Regions from separate parts of the Bradyrhizobium sp. CCBAU 11357 genome, predicted to be linked through region 3. Evidence: riboswitches for the same ligand, from Rfam matches in the RefSeq annotation. Region 3 holds a riboswitch; each other region holds the start of a gene.
The links. A riboswitch is a leader RNA that binds a small molecule or an ion and turns the genes downstream of it on or off. The one in region 3 is predicted to bind cobalamin.
Positions count from the first base shown of each region.

Region 1: another riboswitch for cobalamin. It lies ahead of XI05_RS01060 (ribonucleoside-diphosphate reductase subunit alpha); the one in region 3 lies ahead of XI05_RS38180 (energy-coupling factor ABC transporter permease).
Region 2: another riboswitch for cobalamin. It lies ahead of metE (5-methyltetrahydropteroyltriglutamate--homocysteine S-methyltransferase); the one in region 3 lies ahead of XI05_RS38180 (energy-coupling factor ABC transporter permease).

Region 1 is NZ_LBJW01000007.1:823-6,277, reverse strand. Features, by position in the region: gene XI05_RS01060 (ribonucleoside-diphosphate reductase subunit alpha) at 1-1,596, opposite strand, end outside; cobalamin riboswitch at 1,900-2,113, opposite strand; partial or broken gene XI05_RS01055 (IS6 family transposase) at 2,178-2,374, opposite strand; gene XI05_RS01050 (hypothetical protein) at 3,168-3,302, shown strand; gene XI05_RS01045 (hypothetical protein) at 3,622-3,894, shown strand; partial or broken gene XI05_RS01040 (type II and III secretion system protein family protein) at 4,981-5,455, shown strand, end outside.
Region 2 is NZ_LBJW01000080.1:11,491-19,064, forward strand. Features, by position in the region: gene XI05_RS10480 (hypothetical protein) at 156-335, shown strand; gene XI05_RS10485 (nodulate formation efficiency C protein) at 1,506-2,228, opposite strand; cobalamin riboswitch at 3,250-3,452, shown strand; gene metE (5-methyltetrahydropteroyltriglutamate--homocysteine S-methyltransferase) at 3,554-5,899, shown strand; gene XI05_RS10495 (hypothetical protein) at 6,407-6,568, opposite strand; gene XI05_RS10500 (hypothetical protein) at 6,640-6,966, opposite strand.
Region 3 is NZ_LBJW01000113.1:511,632-519,205, reverse strand. Features, by position in the region: gene cobT (nicotinate-nucleotide--dimethylbenzimidazole phosphoribosyltransferase) at 1-997, opposite strand, end outside; gene cobF (precorrin-6A synthase (deacetylating)) at 1,008-1,757, opposite strand; gene XI05_RS38180 (energy-coupling factor ABC transporter permease) at 1,797-2,474, opposite strand; cobalamin riboswitch at 2,512-2,730, opposite strand; gene cobA (uroporphyrinogen-III C-methyltransferase) at 2,776-3,507, opposite strand; gene XI05_RS38170 (cobyrinate a,c-diamide synthase) at 3,504-4,814, opposite strand; gene cobM (precorrin-4 C(11)-methyltransferase) at 4,814-5,596, opposite strand; gene XI05_RS38160 (cobalamin biosynthesis protein) at 5,593-5,961, opposite strand; gene cbiE (precorrin-6y C5,15-methyltransferase (decarboxylating) subunit CbiE) at 5,958-7,139, opposite strand; gene XI05_RS38150 (cobalt-precorrin-6A reductase) at 7,138-7,574, shown strand, end outside.

The DNA.
Region 1 (5,455 bases), on a different contig from region 3:
TGCCGTCCAGTGCAGCATGTGAAGGTCCCATTTATCGACATCGGCTGGGAGATAAAGGTTGATCGACTGGCTTTGGCAGATGAACGGGGCGCGGTCGGCGGCAAGCTCGACGATCCAGCGCTGGTCGATCTCGAAAGCGGTGCGAAAGATCGCTTTCTCGTGCTCCGACAAGATGTCGAGACGGGCCACCGACCCTTCGTGTGCTATAATCGACTGCCACATCGCCGAAGTGTCGGCGCCCTTCGCCGCAAGCACTTTGGCGAGATGCGGATTACGCACCGAGATGGCGCCGGACAATGTCTTATGGGTGTAGATGTTGGCCGGGATTGGCTCGACGCAGGCGCTGGTGCCGCCGCAGATGATGCTGATCGAGGCGGTCGGCGCGATTGCGATCTTGTGGCTGAAGCGCGCCATCACGCCGCGTTCCAGGGCATCCGGGCACGGGCCACGCTCGCGCGCGAGCGTCACGGATGCCGCGTCGGCCTCGCGGCGGATTTTCCGGAACATGTTCAGATTGAACGACTTGGCCATGACACTTTCCATTGGAATGCCCTTGGCCTGCAGGAAAGAGTGGAAGCCCATGACGCCGAGGCCGACGGAGCGCTCACGCAGGGCAGCGTAGCGGGCACGCTTCATGCCGTCCGGCGCCACCGTGATGAAGTGCGTGAGCACGTTGTCTAGGAAGCGCATGACGTCCTCGATGAAGGTGGGCTCCTCATTCCACTGGTCCCAGGTCTCGAGGTTGAGCGACGACAGGCAGCACACCGCGGTGCGCTCCTCGCCGCGATGATCGATGCCGGTCGACAGGGTAATCTCGCTGCACAGGTTGGAGGTCGAGACCTTGAGGCCGAGCTCGCGCTGGTGCTTGGGGAGCGCACGGCTCACGGTGTCGATGAACAAGAGATAAGGCTCGCCGGTCTGCAGCCGATTCTCAAGGATGCGTTGCCTCAGCTGGCGGGCATCGATCTCGCGGACGACCTCGTTAGTCTTCGGGCTGCGCAGAGCGAATGCGGTGCCGGCGCCCACGGCACACATGAACGCGTCGGTGACGTTGATGCCGTGATGTAGGTTGAGGCTCTTGCGGCTGAAGTCACCAGACGCCTTGCGGATCTCGAGGAACTCCTCGATCTCGGGATGGTGGATATCGAGATAGACCGCCGCCGAGCCGCGCCGCAAGGAGCCCTGGCTGATCGCCAGCGTGAGGCCGTCCGTGACGTGGATGAACGGGATGATGCCCGAGGTGACGCCGCCCCTCGCCTTCTCGCCGATTGAGCGAACATTACCCCAGTAGGTGCCGATGCCGCCGCCATTGGAAGCAAGCCAGACGTTCTCGTTCCAGGTGCCGACGATGCCTTCGAGCGAGTCCGACACTGAGTTAAGGAAGCAGGAGATCGGCAGGCCGCGCGTGGTCCCGCCGTTGGAGAGCACCGGTGTGGCCGGCATGAACCACAGCCGAGACATCGCATCATAGAGACGTTGGGCATGCGCTACATCGTCCGCGAAAGCGCAAGACACCCGCACGAACATGTCCTGGTAAGTTTCGCCGGCGAGCAGATAACGGTTGGTCAGCGTCAGCTTGCCGAATGATGTCAACAAGTCGTCGCGAGACGGATCGAGCGTGAGGTCGGCCGGCTTTGGCGATGGCGCGAGGGGCCACGGCAGCGGAGCCGGCGATGGCGAAAGGGGCACCAGACACGGCTCAGGCGCGGCAGGCTTCGCCTGCGCTAGGCGCGGCCGCACACTCGGTGACGCGACGAGATGACCATGCTGATCGAAATCGTAAGACGGCGACATCGGCAACCCCGCGATGTTTGAGGCTGGGGGCCGTGCGGACGACTTGCGAGGAGATCGGACAAATATCACCAGCTGCAAGCGACCCACCGGGGCACCCCGCCCGAGGACTTTCGTTCAGTCGCGGCAGGTCTCCTGGCTCGCGGGTCGCTGGGGCTGTCGGCCTTCCCAGCGCTGTCGCGCCAGTGACCATGATGACAACCGCTCGCCGCTTACAGTTGCGGGGGCAGCCTCGGAATAGCCGTTGCCGGCGCACCGGGTTCCCTCTTAGCTTCCATCCTACGAGATGCGGGAATGGAAGACCGTGACGGGCTACATATAGGCGCCACTCGCGGAGATTCGTCAAGGCGGCGCCGTCAAGTTAACGAATTGGAGCAGCCCCGAGGTCAAGGTTCGGCGAGCGTTGTCGTGGAGATCTCGCGCCAAGTCGCAAAGGCTCGCTCGCGCGAAACACGACGGAAGTCGGCAGTGACGGCTCCGAGAGAGAGGATGTGGAAAAGGTTCGTGACCTGATCATGAACTGACAGAAAAATTGAGCCTGACGGGACGATTTGAAACGCTTCATGATCCGATCGCGTCGCCTGTTACCCTTGCGGCGTTCGTGGTCTGGACTATCCCTTCACCCGGCGATGTCCGCTGTAGGTGCTTCCCGTCGAGTCTCCACCCCTCCCCTGGCAGGGGCTTGGCTCGGGGAATCACTTTCCAACTGAAAGTGCCTTATGTGATGGGCTACGCGACCGTGGGGCTCGCAGGCGGCGTGGTCGCGCGCTTTGTTACGATTCCAAAAGCTGCTTGGCTTGCCTCCATGAACATCGGAAGGACGAGAAACATATATCCAAACCGCGTCTCGATAATACCGGAATGGTCACGCCGTTAGGGTGCAATGCGCCTACATTCACCGGAGGAGGCTTTGATCTGCAAGAAGTCTCGCTTGAAGTCGTCCGCAGTGCGGTCGGATTGCTCTCAGAAGGGAAGTAGGACCCCGGCACCTGGCAAGTGTCTATCCTGACACTGCAAGGCCAAAACAGAGCACGTGTACTGCCACGCTGGGAGCGTTTGATTGCCCCCACATCGACGCTGTTGGGCCGGGGAATGAACGTCTTGCTTTCTTCGCACGTGATGCGGGCAATGTGCAAATTTGCTTGCGAATTTGTCCCCCCTTGAGAATGGCGGAGTTCTTCTCGGCTGGGCGCGTGGGGAAAGACCGGGTGGTAGTCGACCTTCGCGGTCCCGGCCCGCACGCCCTTCACGGGCGACACTGTTTCGTGCCTGATCACGCTTGGCAGGTCGCAGAGATACGGCGGGCTTTTCAGGATAGCACGGGTGACGTTGATTACCTCGGCGATCGGCACTCGCATCCCGGTGGCGCCGCGGCAATGAGCGATCTGGGCTCGGCTACGCTGCGGCGCATTGCCCGCCGCGTGAAGGAGCCGCTCATGCTGATCGTGGCAGGCAGCGAGATCAATCAAGACTGGTCGGCGCGTTGTTGGAAAGGGCGCATTGATGGGTGATTTCTGAGGCGCCGCTTGGAGGCACAACCACAGGAGCTAAAATTGTTCGATCCGCCACACGATTGGGCGACCGTCCGTCACGCTGTATGAGCCGACGCTTACTTGGCGTGTAAGTCGCTCGGATGAATTGGACCAGTTCGGAACATCAAGGGCGAGCCCAATGCCTACCAGCCGAAGGAGTTGATGCCCTGAAGCGCGGTCGCTAGGGCAGAGTGTATTTTCGAGGTATCAAGGCCGAACATGGGTGATGTGCGGATTCGTAATGGAAAAGCCGCGGCAACGCGGCTCGGATCAAGTCATGCTGCTACCGTGAGGGACCATGACGAATTGGACGATCGAACGCATGGTTTACCGCAAGGCGCGCCGACGTGAGGTGTTCGTCGGCCATCGCATCAGTTCGGACGGCGGTAAGTCGTGGATCGAAGAAGGCGAACTTCACGCCAGCTTTGAAGATTCGTTCTCGCAGGTGACGCGCGAAGTGGACATCGAAGAGTACCAATCGCGCGTTGCCGCTGCACGCAAGATGTCGTTGATCATGCCGCTTCTGGCCGCGCGGCGGACTAATTCTAGCGTTAGCCCATCGCGGCGATAGCCGATAGCTCCCCACTTCGACGTCCTGATGTAGCTGCCGACATAGTTGCGGCTGGGCCGCTCATCGCGGGCCAAGTATCCGGTCTAGCGGGGTTAACTCCTCGGCCGCACGGCCATCTCACAGGTCGTCCGACAAGTCTGGGCGAATCCTAGTGGCTCCGAAATCTCGTTGGCAGAGGATCCGGGAGCTTCGTCTATGCCAACGTATAGCTTTCGAAGGAGCGCCTCGCCTGCCATTCCTTTCTTGAGGCCGGCGCGATGACTGGGACAGACAAGGCGCCGGAGGCCCAAGCTTTTTCTGCGATTTTAGGTCGTGTTCTGGAATGCGAAATTAGGATGGCGAAACTCATTTGAACAGATTCGAGTGTGACGAAGTGTGGGCTAAGAGGTTGGATTGACATTGACTCTCGGCTCTCCTCGCTGGACCAAACGAGAAGACGAACTGCTGCGCAAGCTTGTTGATGCCGGCACGCCTGTGAAATCCATTTGCGAAACGCTCAATAGATCCGAGCTAGAGCTTCGCAGGCGCGGCTACTACATTGGCCTACCAAGGAAATGGTTCAAGCGAACAGCCAACATCTGACGCTGTGAGGCGGCGCTCAGCAATAGGCAGTTCTTCCTGAACCCGGCTCTCAGTATGGCGGCAGTTCGAGGGACGACCGAGCACACCCGCAGCGCCGCGACCGTCGCCTGGTTGCCGGGCGGGCCAGCAAACGGCAATTCGGGAACAGCCCGAAGCGGTCGTCCGCGGCAATGTGCCCGGCCCTGTCGAGGCAGACTGCCGGAATGCCGGCGCATCTAATCAAATGATCCGCGAGAAGCTCGACGCGGGTCGGCATAGCCCGATTGACAGCTGATTTGCGCCGACCCCGTCAATTGGACCGCAGCGTCATCCTATTCGACACCCAGCTTTGAGACGATCGACGAAACCAGGAATTCCGAACCCGGTCTCGTTAGATGCAGCATGTCGCTCGCAACAACGGGATTTGCCGACGCGCGTCAGGCATTCGCCCTTGTCGCAGAAAACGTCGCGCGCGGAAACACTAGACCCCCAGCGCGCCAGCGATGTTGCGCAACGTGAGGTCGCCTTATTAGGACCGCCGGCGGCGGCTCGGTGGACGTGCTGATCTCTGCATTGGGAACCAAAGGATTGGCTCGCAGGTTGGCGGAACCGAACTTGACCACGCTTTCCGGCGATGCCGCCCGCTTCCTTGCCGGCGGCGAGTTTCCAATCCCGATCCCGACCCAAACGACGAACGGCTTTCCAACCATCACAATCGACTACAAGAAGTTCGGTGTCGAGTTGGGCTTCGTCCACACCGTGCTCTCGCGCGGCGTGATCAACCTTCGGGTCGAGCCATCGGTCAGTGACTTGATTTCGCCAATGCAGTGACGATCCAGGGACGACCGTTCCACCCTTGACCCGCCGCGATGCACGCACGACGGTCGAACTGCGCGACGGCCAGGGTTTCGCCATCGCCGGCCTGCTGCAGACTCGCAATCGCCGGGACGTTTCGCAACTTCCCTGGATCGGCTCGGTGCCCGTGATCGGGACCTCGTTC
Region 2 (7,574 bases), on a different contig from region 3:
CTGGACAAACCCGATCCTCGGAATGCTGTGCTCCTCCTTACAAAAGGTGAGCGACTATGAAGCGTCGGCGCTTGCGGCGGTCAGGCGTTGAGGAGCAATCTTGCCATGGTTGGTGACGACTTCGATCGGTAAACCGGACAGTTCCGACGAGGGCAATGAATTCGCTCCAAAGTCTTGGCACGAACAAGATGTTCAAAAAGGATCTGGTCTGGCTCGCTCTGACCGGTTTAGACAAAGACGCGATGGAGTTCCGCCTCAACGCTCGCCGCGTAAATGAAGCTTTCTTGTTCGAGCAAACCGCGCAAATCCGTTCCTTGTTACGCCAGACGAAATGATCGTTGATACCAATCGCATTATGGCATTTGGCTCCTCCGCGCGGCGCCATCGTCGTTAGTGCTACTGCCCAGACGTGTGTACAGGAATTGAACTGTTTATGGCTCAGGCGGCGCTACGGGCCGCCGCTCTTTGGTAGTGACGGTTCCCCGCGATCTGAAGTGGCTTACCCAGGAACGCTGGCATCAGCGCCCGTTTTCTCCAGGAATTGAAAAGGCTGCGATATCGAGCCACGGGTGGATGCACCGGGCCTGGGCAAGCTGCCCACGTGTTCGGACAATCGCGAGTGCCATCCTGATGCAATTCAGCGTGAGGTTTCAGTCCACAAACGTGTTTGCCCATCGCGCACTCGGGGCGAATAGCTCTGGTGCGGTTTAGCCGACTCAAGCTACACATCGTTCTTAAGCACCTCACTACATAATGGGAATGAGATGGTCGCAGTCGTTCGGGAAGTGCCGGTCTCATCTTACGCGCTTGAAGTAGATGGCCAACTCAGAGCCGAATTCGCAACCAAAGACGGTGCCACGGCAGGTGGAGCGGAATTAAAGAAGCGGTTTCCGATGCTTAAAATCCGGGTCTATGACGTGCAGACGAATGAATGCGAGGAAATTTAGGGCCGAGTCAGTTTGGCGCTCGACGTCCTTGCGTACAGCTCCGGAGCTTCCCGCCCTGCGCACTCGGAAATGGGCAGGCGCTCAGCGGGTGTGCCGGGGTTGCTACCAGTGTAACTTCCTCGCCCGTGTTGTCTCAGCATAGGTCCCTAGTGCCGGGTCAAAGTCGCTAGGCTCACGCTCCTGCGTGTGCCACGGGAGTCACACGATGCGCGGCGTGCACGCCGAGTCGGCTTGGGCCGGAGGCATCTCCAAGCGCTCTAGTGAAGAATTTATGAGAGCTGGTTCCCCCGCAAGTTGGTGTGCTCTCACCCGGTGGAGTGCAGGCGGGCAAACCACATCTCGCGAACAAGTACGCGCCGCTGAGCTCGACACCTGGCGGAAAAGCGCAATCGTGCTGCTCGATCTTGCGCACGGCGGGCCGAACTGCTGCGAGAAAGGCAGCCGGACTGTTGCGGAGCCGTAAACAACCAACTGCAGAGCGCGTATGTCCTTGCAGTTGGTACGAGGCGTTCGACCGTACGGCAGCTGCGGCGCGATGTTGCTCTGCGCGACCGACTGCTAAGGCCTTCGCTCTCCTAAGTCTTCCTCTTCCTTTGGCTCGGTCCGTTGAAACCAGGAGCCCGGAGGAAATTTCGCGATGCGCTTGGCGAAAGAGGATTGTGGCTCCCAATCTTGGCCTTCGCTCTTCTCGAAAGTGATGACCCCGTTGTGTGTAAAATAACGTGGTCCTTGGATATCGCAATTCACCAAGAGCAGAATGCGCCATAGATCGCCTTTCTCGTTCGGCTTGTCATTCTGCTTGGGTAAGTAGTCTACCCCAACAGGTTCAATGATTGTGCATCGGCCCTGCCGCAGAAGATCGCCGAGCCGGCCTTGCGGCGTAGTCACAAAGTTGAAGTTACTTGGATCATGCAGAAAGCTAAGGTTTGCGTCCCTTTCACCATCTGCGACTTCTTTGGCGATCAACGAGAGCGCTAGGGCACGCCAGCCCAATTCCATCGGCTTCGCATAGGTTGACGCAAGCTCAATCGTACCGTCGAGCGCGACTTTCCAGGTGATAGCGTACTGTTCGTCTGATTTGTTGTCTCGGTGTCTGGTCCACGAAACGAAAACATAGTCGTTTTCGCCAAGTTCAACGACCCCCCACATCTGAGGGACGAACTGTGCCACCTTCGAGACATTGGAGATGATTTGTTCTATCGTCTCACCATCTTGCGCTCGCCACGTTGACTTGAGTCCTTCGACAAGTGGGTTGTCGCTGGCGCGAATAGTGTTGCTCATGGCAGCCGGCCAGGCTAGGCAGATTAGAAGTCCGCCCAGGGCAAGCCATAGCGCGGGTCTTCCCGACATTCTCTTCATAACCCTCGGCCTATCACGTTTCATCCGTACATCTTTCAAAGCGGGCAACCTTGAACCTGCTATGAGCGAGCGCGAGAAGTTTACGGAGACGCGACGGGGCACCCGCGGCTGTCCCGCGGGCAGGCGCTCCCCTCCATGTCACGCGCCGCTAACTTCCCTAGCCGGCGACAGCGTCAATTGGCTGAGCTGGACATCCTCAGCAGAAGAGACTGGGCATGTCGAGGGGCTTGCATTCTTCGTGCCAGGCAGCAGGCGGAGATTTGCACGGGTTTTATGTCCCTCTTGTCGACTTTCCGACCTGCGCACCTTTCGATGTTTCCATTCAGTGTATCGGCCGCAGTTTGTGCATCCTTGTCCCGCACAAGATTGTGCATCCTTGTCCCGCACAAGATAGTGTGCGGAAGAGGTGAACGCCTCAATGCCAAGTGCCTGATGAGAATCTGGAGTGCGTTTGCCGTCATTGAACGGTGTGGTTCGCTATAGTTGCCGTCGGCGTTCGGCCTACATGATGACTGGCGATACGAAGCCGACTTAATCGACGAACTTTGACGCCTGGCTGGCACGAAAATCAACCTGCTCGCCGCGCATGTTGCCAGATTGCACCGGCTGCCTTGACGTGTTCAATGGGAATCCTTTAGTCGAGAAAATAGCTGGCCAGTGGATGTGCTGGGCGAACCGCTGGAAATCGGAAGCCGCATCGAATGCATTCTGCTCGAAACGGCGGTAATCGCCGCCCCGCGGGCTGGTTTTGTCCCTTTCATTGATGGGGCGGGCGGCGTCGCCTCAAGGCAGCTCCGCGTCGCACTCCGACATCTGACAAGGACATCTCTGATTGCGACAGTTCTGTTTAGAGAATCATAGAGATGCACGGTCATTCGCCTAGTAGATGTCGCAGATTAGCGTGGCACATAATCTGAGAGGTTGACCGAAGAATTCTCCTGCCGATAATCCAAGTCGTCGAGGTTCTCCGAATCCCACTTGATCCGGAGCTAAGAGGGAAGCCGGTCCAAATGCCGGCGCTGCCCCCGCAACTGTGAGCGGCGAGCTACTGTCCAACGATGTCACTGAAGCCCGCACGGCTTCCGGAAGGCCGGACAGCAGCGATGACCAGCGAGCCAGGAGACCTGCCCCGACGATAGATTGGTCCACGGGCGGGGTGTCTCGGTGGTGCGCCAAGCAGCCGTCGCCCGCGCGACTTCCTCTGCCTGCGTCCGCCTTGGCCTCTGTCCCCAACAGGGGTTAACACTATGTCTCTTCTCTCTCTTCCGGTTGCTACGCTCGGTACGCCACGCATCGGTCCAAGGCGTGAGCTCAAATTCGCTCTTGAAAGCTACTGGGCCGGAAAGATCAGCGAACAGCAATTGCTCGAGGACGCATCCGGCCTGCGCGCAGCGAACTGGGCTCGTCAGAAGTCTCTCGGCGTCACGGTCATTCCGTCGAATGACTTCTCGCTGTATGATCAGGTGCTCGATACAAGTGTCATGGTTGGCGCTATCCCGGAGATCTACGCCTCGAAAGGAGAATCCGTTTCCCTCAAGACGTACTTCGCCATGGCTCGCGGATCACAATGCGACGATCAGGATGCGAATTGCGGTCTGGGCCCGCGGGGGTCTGGCGCACCCGCGCAGGAAATGACTAAGTGGTTTGATACCAACTACCACTACATGGTTCCCGAGTTCTACAAGGGACAGGCGTTCAGACTTTGCTCTCGCAAGCCCATTGAAGAGTATGTGGAAGCAAAGGCTCTAGGCTTTCAAACCCGCCCTGTCCTGATCGGGCCCGTCACATTCCTAAAGCTCGGTAAGAGTGCCGATAGCGCGTTCCAGCCCCTCTCGCTACTGGATGATTTGATACCGGTCTATATCGAGGTTCTGCATGAATTGGCCGAACGAGGGGCAAGTTGGGTTCAGTTTGACGAGCCCTGCCTGGTCCTTGATCTGGACGAAGCGGTGCGAAAATCATTGCTACATGCCTATAACCGGTTCGCAAAAGAGGGACCGGCTATCAAGATCATGGTTGCCAGCTATTTCGGCGAGCCAGGCGACAATCTGGATACCGCATTGAGCCTCCCGGTTTCCGGTCTGCACTTTGATCTGGTTCGAGCGCCAGAGTTGTTGGATAAAATCGTCGCTGTCGGCCGAAGTGATCTCGTCATGTCGCTCGGTGTCATCGACGGCCGGAATGTATGGCGGTCGGACTTGTGGTCGCTCCGTCAGCGGCTGGAGCCCGCGATTGCGAAGCTCGGCAAGCACCGTGTACAGCTCGCTCCATCCTGCTCGCTGCTTCACGTGCCGGTCGATGTTGAACTCGAGACCGGGCTCTCGTCCGACGTCAGGAGCTGGCTTGCTTTCTCTGTTCAGAAGATGCGTGAGCTTGCGATCCTGGCGCGAGCACTCGCTGGCGACCAGAATGTTGGGCTACCTCTCGCCGATTCGGAATGCGCTGCGACTGCCCGCCGGACTTCGCCGAAGATCCATGATGCCAATCTCGCTACCCGGATGAGGGCAATCGACCAGACGATGCGCCAGCGCGCAAGCCCATTCGCCCGTCGTTCCGAGATCCAAAGGGCACGCTTTGGACTACCAGCTTTTCCCACCACGACAATCGGATCGTTTCCGCAGACCGCAGACGTTCGAAATGCTCGTGCGGCGCATGCGCTAGGCGCGATGAGCGACGAACAATACGAGAGGTTCATCAAGGAGGAGATAGCCCGCGCCGTACATTGGCAGGAGGACATCGGTCTTGACGTCCTCGTGCACGGCGAATTTGAGCGCAATGACATGGTGCAGTACTTTGGCGAGCAACTCGGCGGCTTCCTATTTATCAGGAAGGGATGGGTACAGTCTTATGGTTCGCGCTGCGTCAGGCCCCCGATCCTGTTTGGCGATGTAGTGCGGTCGAAGCCGATCACCGTGGACTGGTGGCGCTATGCGCAATCACTAACTAGCAAGCCAATGAAGGCGATGTTGACCGGACCGGTGACCATCCTGAACTGGTCGTTTGTTCGCGATGATATTCCTAGAAGCGAGGTCTGCCGTCAGCTTGCGCTCGCGATCCGCGACGAAGTCCGCGATCTCGAGAATGCCGGTGCGGCCATGATCCAGATCGACGAAGCGGCACTCCGGGAAGGATTGCCATTGCGCCGATCGGAGTGGAAGGCATATCTCGATTGGGCGGGAGATTGCTTCCGCATTTGCTCATCGGGCGTTGCCGATCAAACGCAAATCCATACACATATGTGCTACTCAGAATTTAACGACATCATCGGTGCAATCGCTGCAATGGATGCGGATGTCATTTCGATCGAAACGTCTCGATCGAAAATGGAGCTACTTGACGTATTCAGCAAGTACGAATATCCAAATCAAATCGGACCGGGCGTGTACGACATCCACTCTCCACGCGTTCCCGAGGTGGGCGAAATGAAGGAGCTGATGGTGCTAGCTCGGACGCGTTTGCAGGAATCGCAGCTCTGGGTCAATCCGGACTGCGGCCTAAAAACGCGCAATTGGGCGGAGGTTCGGCCTGCGCTAACCAACATGGTCGCTGCCGCCCGCGAACTGCGTGCAGCATCCGATCCGCAAAACAATTGATCCCGCGCTCGGGTCTGTTCTCGACCAAGCGAATTCGCTTGTGGTCATTTGCGCTCTCCACAATCTCGATCAAGCCTTGGGGCCAACAAAAAATGCCTGGCCCCAGTTGGTGGTCCGAAGGAGGTGCACCCGGAGGAACGACGCTGACGCCTCGCGCTACTTGGCCGAGAGAGAATAGCCGACGGTTCATCAAGGCGAGAACATTCGCCAAAAATGTGGACTCATATCGACACGTTTGTCGTCGCAACGTGGTAAGCGATCGTTTGGTCTGAGATTCAAAATCTACACAGAGGTGTGTCGCTCGCGAGTACATTGGGAACGGTTGCGACAGTAATGCGAGGAGTGATGGCGGACGGTCACCGCACGGGCCGATCGCAATCGGTCCGCTCGGACATGTTCCCCGTCAGGCGCTCTCATTCAAGGAACTCGACATAGTTTCCGACGAGAGGACGCCGAAGCCAGTTCCTGCCTCAACTCACGCCAATCTATTGTGCAGGATGGCCGCCGCTATCCGAGCCATATACGCCAATGCGTCGGCTGCACGGCGACCTGCTCTCCGGTATTCGCGTTGATCCATCCGCCGAACACCCGGCGACAAGGAAAGACCACCCGGTGAATTGAATTGCCCTCGATCACGGCAATCTCCAGATCCTGATCGAAGGGCGGCATAATTTCGAGCCGCTCCCAGATCGAATCGCCATTAGATCCTGGACGAAGTTCATCGCCGCGAGCTGACAAATTCAGACAACCTTGTGAACATTACGAACATGCTTGGCTTCCGCGCGAACAGGCTCTGCCCGACTCGACCGGACGGCGCGCGGTCTCGATGGCGTGAGCCGCGGCAGAGGGCTATCGGCCGTGGCTTCGTTGGTACGGAACATGATGCGCTCGCGAACCGAAATATTTGAATTTCCGCCGGGAAACAACGCCTGAGCTTGCATCGAATCGATCTGGGTCAGCTCAAGACCTCGGCTGTTGGTATTTGTAACTGTTCTGCACGGACTAAACTGGTCTGCAGCTCCAGCAATCCGGCCCGCGGCGGGGTAAATGGTCCGGCTTTCTGTCATGTCACGTCTCTTGTTGGTGAGACATCTCCGTGTTCTGCAGCGTCATGGCGTGGCTGTGCGGGCGTCCTCAGCCGCGCTCTGGCGCGCGTAGCACGCGCTCTAGGGAGAGCGCGAAGACGCCGGATTCGGTTGACACCATTAGGATGAACGTAGCTTCGCTCGGAGCCCATAATCGGGCCTGTCCGCAGGTCGATAAAGTAGACGCCATCGCAAGCGGCGCAACTTATCATGTGCAGGTCATTGACCCGCGGCTCGGCTTGGCCCGGAAGGAGTCCTAAAAAGTGATCGCTGGTACCCGGACATTAAAGCATCATGGGCTCAAGTCGTTCTTTCCACCATGCGTCTGACCTTACTAGAAGATCACCTCTATCAGGACGCAGCCGCCGCAGCATCGATGCGGGTCAAAAGGCTGGTCCGTCCGGGAGTGGTTGAGCTCGAGCGGCCCGTACGTGCCGCAGACGCCCGCATTGGCAGTCGACATGTCCGAACTCGGGCGTCCGCCAGGGCCTCGCGCTCTCTGCAACACGCCAGCGTGTTGATTTGAGGCGCAACTCACGTTCCATGGGCTACGGCAGCATTTTTCCTCATTGCTCCGTGCACGCGGATGG
Region 3 (7,574 bases):
GTGCGCAGGCCGAGCGCACCAGCGGCAGCGCAATGGCGGCGCCCGATCCCTCGCCGAGCCTGAGATCGAGGCTGATCAGCGGCTGCACGTTCAGCGCGCGCAACACCAGCCGATGTCCTTGCTCCGCCGATTGATGCGAGGGCAACAGGAACGGCAGGCAGGAGGGATTGAGGCGCGCCGCCGCCAGCGCCGCCACCGAGACGATGAAGCCGTCGATCAACACGGGAATGCGGCGTTGCGCGGCCGCGATGATCGCGCCCGAGATCGCCGCGATTTCGAGGCCGCCGACCGCGCACAGGATTGTCTCGACCGAGGCTGCGGCGACGCGATGGCGCGCGATCGCCGCATCGATCACCCGCGCCTTGTGCGCGCGGCCGGCCGCATCGATGCCGGTGCCGCTGCCCGCGATCTCCCCGGCGCTCACACCGAGCAGGCTCGCAGCAATCGCCGCCGATGTCGTGGTGTTGCCGATCCCCATCTCGCCGAAGATCAACAGATCAGGCCGGCTGGCCTCGGCGCGAACCACCGCGCGCTGGCCGGCCGCGAAGGCGAAGGCCAATTCCGCCGGGGTGAGCGCGGCCTCGGCACTGAAATCGCGCGTACCGCTGCGCGGCTTGTCGGTGACTACTCCGGACATCTGCTCCTGGGACAGCGTACCGGCATCGACGACCTCGAGGCTCGAACCCAGCTCGCGCGCCAGCACGGAGATCGCGGCGCCACCGGAGGCAAAATTCGCCATCATCGCGATGGTGACGGCTTGCGGATAGGCCGACACGCCCTGCGCGACGATGCCATGGTCCCCCGCGAAGATGATGATCGGGACCCGCGCGGCGCGCGGCTGCTCGGTGGCCTGAAGGCCCGCAAGCTCGATCGCGAGCTGCTCCAGCCGGCCGAGCGCGCCCGTCGGCTTCGTCAGTTGCGCCTGCCGCGCAACGGCCGCCTCGCGATGGACCGCGGAGATTTCGGGGCAGTTCTGGGTGACCCATTCGGGAAGCATGCTGCCTCGCTCAACGCCTGCGTTTGAGAATGTAGCTGTCCATGATCCAGCCGTGCCGCTCGCGTGCGTCCTGCCGCGCGGCGGCAATGCGTGCGCCCATTTCGGCCAGGGTGCCGGACATGAGGATCTGATCGGACATGCCGAGATAGGCACCCCACCAGATGTGAAGCCCAGCCGGATCGAGCGACTGGAACGCCGTGCCGCCGTCGAGCATCACCACGACTGTATCGACACCCGCCGGCCAGCCGCCTTCGCGCAAGCGCCGCCCCGTCGTGACCAGGAACGGCTCGCCGATGTCGTTGAGCGGCAGCGCATGCGCCGCGCACAGCGCCTGGATCGTGGTGATGCCCGGCACGACTTCGATTGTCGGCAACGGATTCAATCGCCGCGCAATGCGCAGCGAGGAATCGTAGAGCGACGGGTCGCCCCAGATCAGCAGCGCGACCTTGCCGTCACCGCCGAGATGGCTTGCAATGGTCCGCGACCACGTGGCGGCAACGGCATCGTGCCAATCGTCGACGCCCTTGCGATAGTCGGCCTCGGTCGCGTCGCGCACGGGAAGATCGAATTCGGCGATCCGCGTCGCTTTGTTGGTGAGCACGTCAGTGCAGATCGTCCGCCTGAGATCGGCGAGATCGGATTTTGCGCTTCCCTTGCGCGGGATCAGGACGAGATCGGCCGCGTTGATGGCGGCAATCGCGGCGCGCGTGAGCTGCTCGGGATCGCCGCAACCGATGCCTATCAGGGAGAGCGTGAGCATCGGGTGTGTGGGGCGGCCATGACGGCCGCCCCTTGTCTCTTAAGCCGCGTTGTGCAGGCGAGGCGTGACGAAGCCAGGCGCGGTGACACCACGCAGCGACTTCGCCAGCGCCAGCACGGCAAGATCGGCCAGCGGCTCGATCACGATGACCAGTGCGTAGGACGCCGCGAAGGTCGCGATGCTGGCGAGGTTGCTCATGGCGAAACCGGAACCATAAAGCGCCCAGAACGCCACCCACGCGATCACGCCGGCCTGGTAGGTCGTCGAAAGCGCCAGCGCCTGCCGATACTTCAAATCAACATAGGCGCTGTTGCGCGAAATGATCCGGGCAGCGATTGCCTGGATCGCGAACAGTGGCACCAGCAGCGTCGTGACGTTCATGCCATATTGCGGGATGTCAGCGGGCTCGAAGAAAACGCCCTGGAGCAGCAGGCCGAGCGCAAGGCCGAAGGCCGCGGGAGCCGCGCCGAACAGCAGGAACAGGGTCGAGCCGAGAATGAAGTGCACCTCGGAAACGCCGACCGGGAAGTGCGGCAGGATCTCGAAGAACACGAACACGAGGGCCGTCGTGGCCAGCGTCCGCGCGGCGAACGACACGACGCCCTGCTCGCGCACGGTCTCGACCGCAAGCTTCAAGGCAACGCCGCCTGCGGCGATTCCGGTTGCGTAACTCAACACGAGCTTGGCGCCCGTCACGACGCCGGGTTCGATATGCATGGCTCAATTCCTTCCTGCCGTCACACCCGACGGCCTTGGCCTCAAAACATGCACGGCCGGTCTCCTGGCTCGCGGTTCACTGGGTTCTCCGGCCTTCCCGGACCTTGCGGACCAGTGGCGGTTCGGAGCCCCTCACCGCTTACAGTCGCGGGGGCGGCTGGGGTTTTGGGCGCCGCAACTGGGTCCGCCCATCCCCATTCCCGATTATGCTCCGGCGCTTTGCGCCGCGTCGAGCACCATGCCGCTCTTGTGTGCCCCTTTCGCATTGCGGGCGTCAAGGGGCGAACCGCTGCCGGAGCCGTCATGCCGGATATTCTCCCGCCAGCGCGCCGAACAGGATCACGGCGGCGGTGGAAGCGGCACCGCCGCGGCCAAGCTGCTCGGCAAGCTCGGCAATCGTGGTACGGACCAGCCGTTCGTCGGGACGCCCGAGAGATTCGGCGAACAGCGCCGGGGTGCTGGGGGCGAGACCGTGCGCGATCAATTTTGCGGCAAGCGCCGGAAAGGTGCGCCGGCCCATATAGACGACGGTCGTGGCCTCGGGATCAGCCAGCGCCGCCCAATTCAAATTCGGCGGCAGCTCGCCTGTGACGTCGGCCCCGGTGATGAACTGCACCCGGCGGGAGGTATGCCGGCGGGTCAAGGGAATGCCGGCCTGGGCGGCGGCGACACAGGCGGATGTGACGCCGGGAACGATCTCGTAGCCGATGCCGGCCTCGCGCAGCGTTTCCAGCTCCTCCTCGAGCCGACCGAAAATGCCGGCATCGCCGGACTTGAGGCGCACCACGCGCGCGCCGGTTGCGGCGTAGTCGACCAGGAGACGGTTGACGTGGTGCTGCTTGGTCGAAGGACGCCCGGCCCGCTTCCCCACCGCGACGAGATTGGCACCGGGCCGGGCAAGATCGAGGATCGCGCCGGAGGCAAGATCGTCGTAGAGCACGACATCGGCCTCGCGCAGCCGCGCGGCACCCTTCACCGTGAGGAACTCGGGATCGCCGGGACCGGCGGACACGAAAGAGACGAAGCCGCTCACCGGTCCTCCGCGATCAGATGGAAGAACGTGCCGGTGGCATGGCCACGGCGCGAGCCGGTCTCTGCAATGACTGTGCCGGTGGCGTCGTGCACGACCGCGAGCGGCGTATCGGGCTGGGTGAGGATGGTCGAATAGTGGAACTCGTGGCCGCGCAGGCGCGCACCCGGCCGATGCCCCGGCATCGGCGCGGCGAGTTCGGCCAGACGATAGCCGAGATGCATGCGGCGCTTGGCAAAGCTGGTCTCCAGGCCGAGCAGCCCCGTCATCTCATGGCTGATACCGTCGGCGTCGGTGAGGCCTGCGCCCAGCACCATATAGCCTCCGCATTCGCCATGCACGGGCCGTGTCTCGGCGAAAGCGCGCAAGGAGCTGCGAAAGCGCGCATTGGCCGCGATCTTTCCGGCATGCAGCTCGGGATAGCCGCCCGGCAGCCAGCACACGTCGGCGCTCGCATCGGGCGCTTCGTCGGCCAGCGGCGAGAACGGCACGATCTCGGCGCCCGCCGCGCGCCAGGCTTCCAGCATGTGCGGATAGACGAAGGAGAATGCCGCATCGCGGGCCAGCGCGATGCGCTGGCCGGGCGGCGTTACGCTCATGTCGTTCGCCGCAGCTTGCGGCGACCATTTGCCCGCCGAGTTGAGCACCGCATCGAGATCGACGTGCTCGGCAACGAAGCGCGCGGCCTCGTCGATCAGCTTGCCGATCTCGGCCTGCTCTTCAGCCTGCACGAGGCCGAGATGCCGCTTCGGCAGACTGATCTCGGCATGGCGCGGCAGCGCGCCGAACACGGTGATGCCGGCCTCGTTCAGCGCGCGCCGCACCAGATCCTCATGGCGCGGGCTGGCGACGCGGTTGAGCACGACGCCGGCGAGGCGCACGCCGGCGCGGTAATCGCGAAGGCCTGTGGCGATCGCCGCCGCGGTCTGCGCCTGGCCGGAGGGATCGATCACAAGAACCACCGGCCAGCCCAGCATCTCCGCAATGTCAGCGGTCGCTCCGGTGCCGGAGACACCGCGCGCAGCGACACCGTCGAACAGGCCCATCGATCCCTCGGCGAGCACGACATCGGCTTCAGCACCACGGCTGACTAGATGTGCGATAGTGCCGCGATCCATCGCCCAGCTGTCGACGTTGACCGAGGCGCGTCCCGTGGCCGCGGTGTGGAAGGCGGGATCGATGTAATCGGGCCCGCTCTTGAAGCACTGCACGTTCAGGCCGCGATGGCGCCAGGCGCGGGCGAGTGCCAGCGTCAGCGTGGTCTTGCCGACGCCGGAGGCCGGCGCGGAGATGACGAGGCTCGCAGGCATCACGACGCCTCCGGAAAGCGCGGCTCGGCACCGACGGGCCGGTAGCGACGGTCGTAATCGGCGGCGTAGAGACGGCTCTCGTCGAAATCGGCCGCGCCAAGCGTCTTGCCGACCAGGATCAACGCCGTGCGCTCCATCTCGCCACCCACGGCCGCATCGAGCGTTGCCAGCGTCGCGCGCACGATGCGCTGCTCCGGCCAGCTCGCGCGCCAGACGATCGCGACCGGGCAATCCGCGCCGTAGTGCGGCGTCAGCTCGACGACGACTTGGTCGAGCAGATGGATCGACAGGTGGATCGCGAGCACCGCGCCGGTCGCGGCGAACGCGGCGAGCTTCTCGCCTTCGGGCATCGCGCTGGCTCGGCCCGGCGTGCGCGTCAGCACGACCGTCTGAGCAAGACCGGGCAGCGTCAGCTCGGTTTCCAGTGCCGCTGCGGCAGCCGAGAATGAGGGAACGCCGGGTGTCACTGTGTAGGGAATCCCACGCGCGCGCAAACGGCGGAGCTGCTCGCCCATCGCCGACCAGATCGAGAGATCGCCGGAATGCAGCCGCGCGACGTCCTGGCCTGCCGCATGCGCGGCTGCGATCTCGGCGATGATCTCGTCGAGCGACATTGGGGCAGTGTTGACGATCCGCGCTCCCGGCGGGCAATGCGCCAGCACGCCCTCCGGCACCAGCGAGCCGGCATAGAGGCAGACCGGACAGGCCGCGATCAGGTCGCGGCCCCGCAAGGTCAGCAAGTCAGGCGCGCCCGGCCCTGCGCCGATGAAATGCACGGTCATGGGCCGTCTCCTTCGGCAATCGCGGCGGTCGCGGTGCGATCCTGCGAGACAACCCGTGTTGCAATGAGCCGCGCGCTGGGACCTGCGACTGCGAGCGCCGCAGCCTCGGCCACAGATCCGGTGCCGAACTTCTCCGCGACGAGCTTCGATTGCGTGAACGTGTCGATGCCGGCCAGTGTCGCGGCCGGAACGGCCCGGATCGGCACGCCGCACTCACGTGCGAGCTGCTTCAGTGCGTCGGTATCGGCCTTGTCGCTGACGGTTGCCACCGCCGCAAGTCCTTCCGCACCGCCGGCAGCCAGCAGCGCTTCGCGCAGCGAAGCCAAAGTCACATCGCGCTTGAAGCCGAGCCCGGCGACCTTCATCGCATCGCACTCCACTGCACCACGGGACGTGCTGGCTCCCACGACCGATAGCGCCCGAGCGGGGCGACTTGAGAAATCTCCACCCGCGTCAGCTCGCCACCATGGCGCTGATGGAGCTCGCCGAGCAGCGCTTCCGTCTCCAGCGTCACCGCATGCGCCACGAGCCGCGCTCCGGGCGAGAGCCGCGTCCAGATCGCATCAAATAACACTTCGTCGAGACCACCGCCAATGAAGACGGCATCCGGCGCTTCCAACCCGACAAGTGCTTCCGGTGCCCTGCCCGTGACGACTGTGATGCGATGCGCCAGACCGAAGGCGGCTGCATTCTTGCGGATGTTCGCGGCGCGATCCTCGCGCGCTTCGACTGCAATCGCCGTCCCGCCGCACAGCGTCCATTCCACTGAGATCGAGCCTGAGCCAGCGCCGAGATCCCACAGCCGTTCGCCGGACCGAGGTGCCAGTGCCGAAAGCGCGAGCGCGCGCACCGGCCGCTTGGTGATCTGGCCGTCGTGGACGAACAGATCGTCTGGCAGGCCCGAGCTGCGGGGAATGCCCTGTGCGCCCCTCGCCCACACCGCCACCGCGACCAGATCAGCGGCGACCTCCTCGGCAAAGAGGTCGACACGATGCTGGTCAGTGTATTCCCGTGGCCCGCCAAGCGCCTCGAGCGTCCACATCAGTGACGCGCCCCATCCGCGCTCGGTCAGCCATTTCGCGAGATCGCCGACCGCCGCTGCGTCGCGCATCAGGCAGATGATATGCGCATCTCGCACCAGATGCGGCACCAGGCGCTCGAACGGCGCCGCATGGAGGCCGATGCACGTCGTTGCCTCCAGCCGCCAGCCCAAGCGCGCGGCGGCGAGCGAGAAGGTCGACGGCGCGGGGTGCGCGATCCATTCGTTGGCCCCAAGCTTCTCGGCAAGACTGGTACCCGCGCCATGCCAGAACGGATCGCCGGAGGCGAGCACCACCGTTGGCCGGGCGCGGCAGCTCAGCACGACATTCGCATCGAACGGCACCGGCCACGGACGGCCGCGGCTGCCAACGCCGGCAAGCGCGAGATGGCGCTCGCCGCCGAACACGGTTTCGGCCTTGGCAAGCGCCTTTCGGCTTGCCTCCGACAGCCCGGCAAGGCCATCTTCGCCGATACCGATGATGGTCAGCCAGGGATCAGACATGATGCGCGCCCTCGTTCTGGGCGGAACGGCCGATGCGAGCTTGCTCGCTGCGGAGATCGCGCGCGCCGGCATCGATGCCGTCTATTCCTATGGCGGCCGCACGCGCGCGCCGGCCGACCAACCGCTGCCGACCCGCATCGGCGGTTTTGGTGGCGTGAGCGGGCTGGCCGACTACATCCGCCGCGAAGGCATCACCCATGTGATCGATGCGACGCATCCCTTCGCCGCGGAAATGAGTCGCAACGCCGTCGAGGCGTGCGCGGAAACCGGCACGCCGTTGCTTGCGCTGGAGCGCGCGGCCTGGATCAAGGCGCCCGCCGACACCTGGATCGAGGTGGCGGATGTCAACGCTGCCGTCGCCGCGCTGCCGGACGCCGCTGCAAACGTGTTCCTCGCCATCGGCCGCCAGCACATTGCGCCATTCGCGACGAAGCC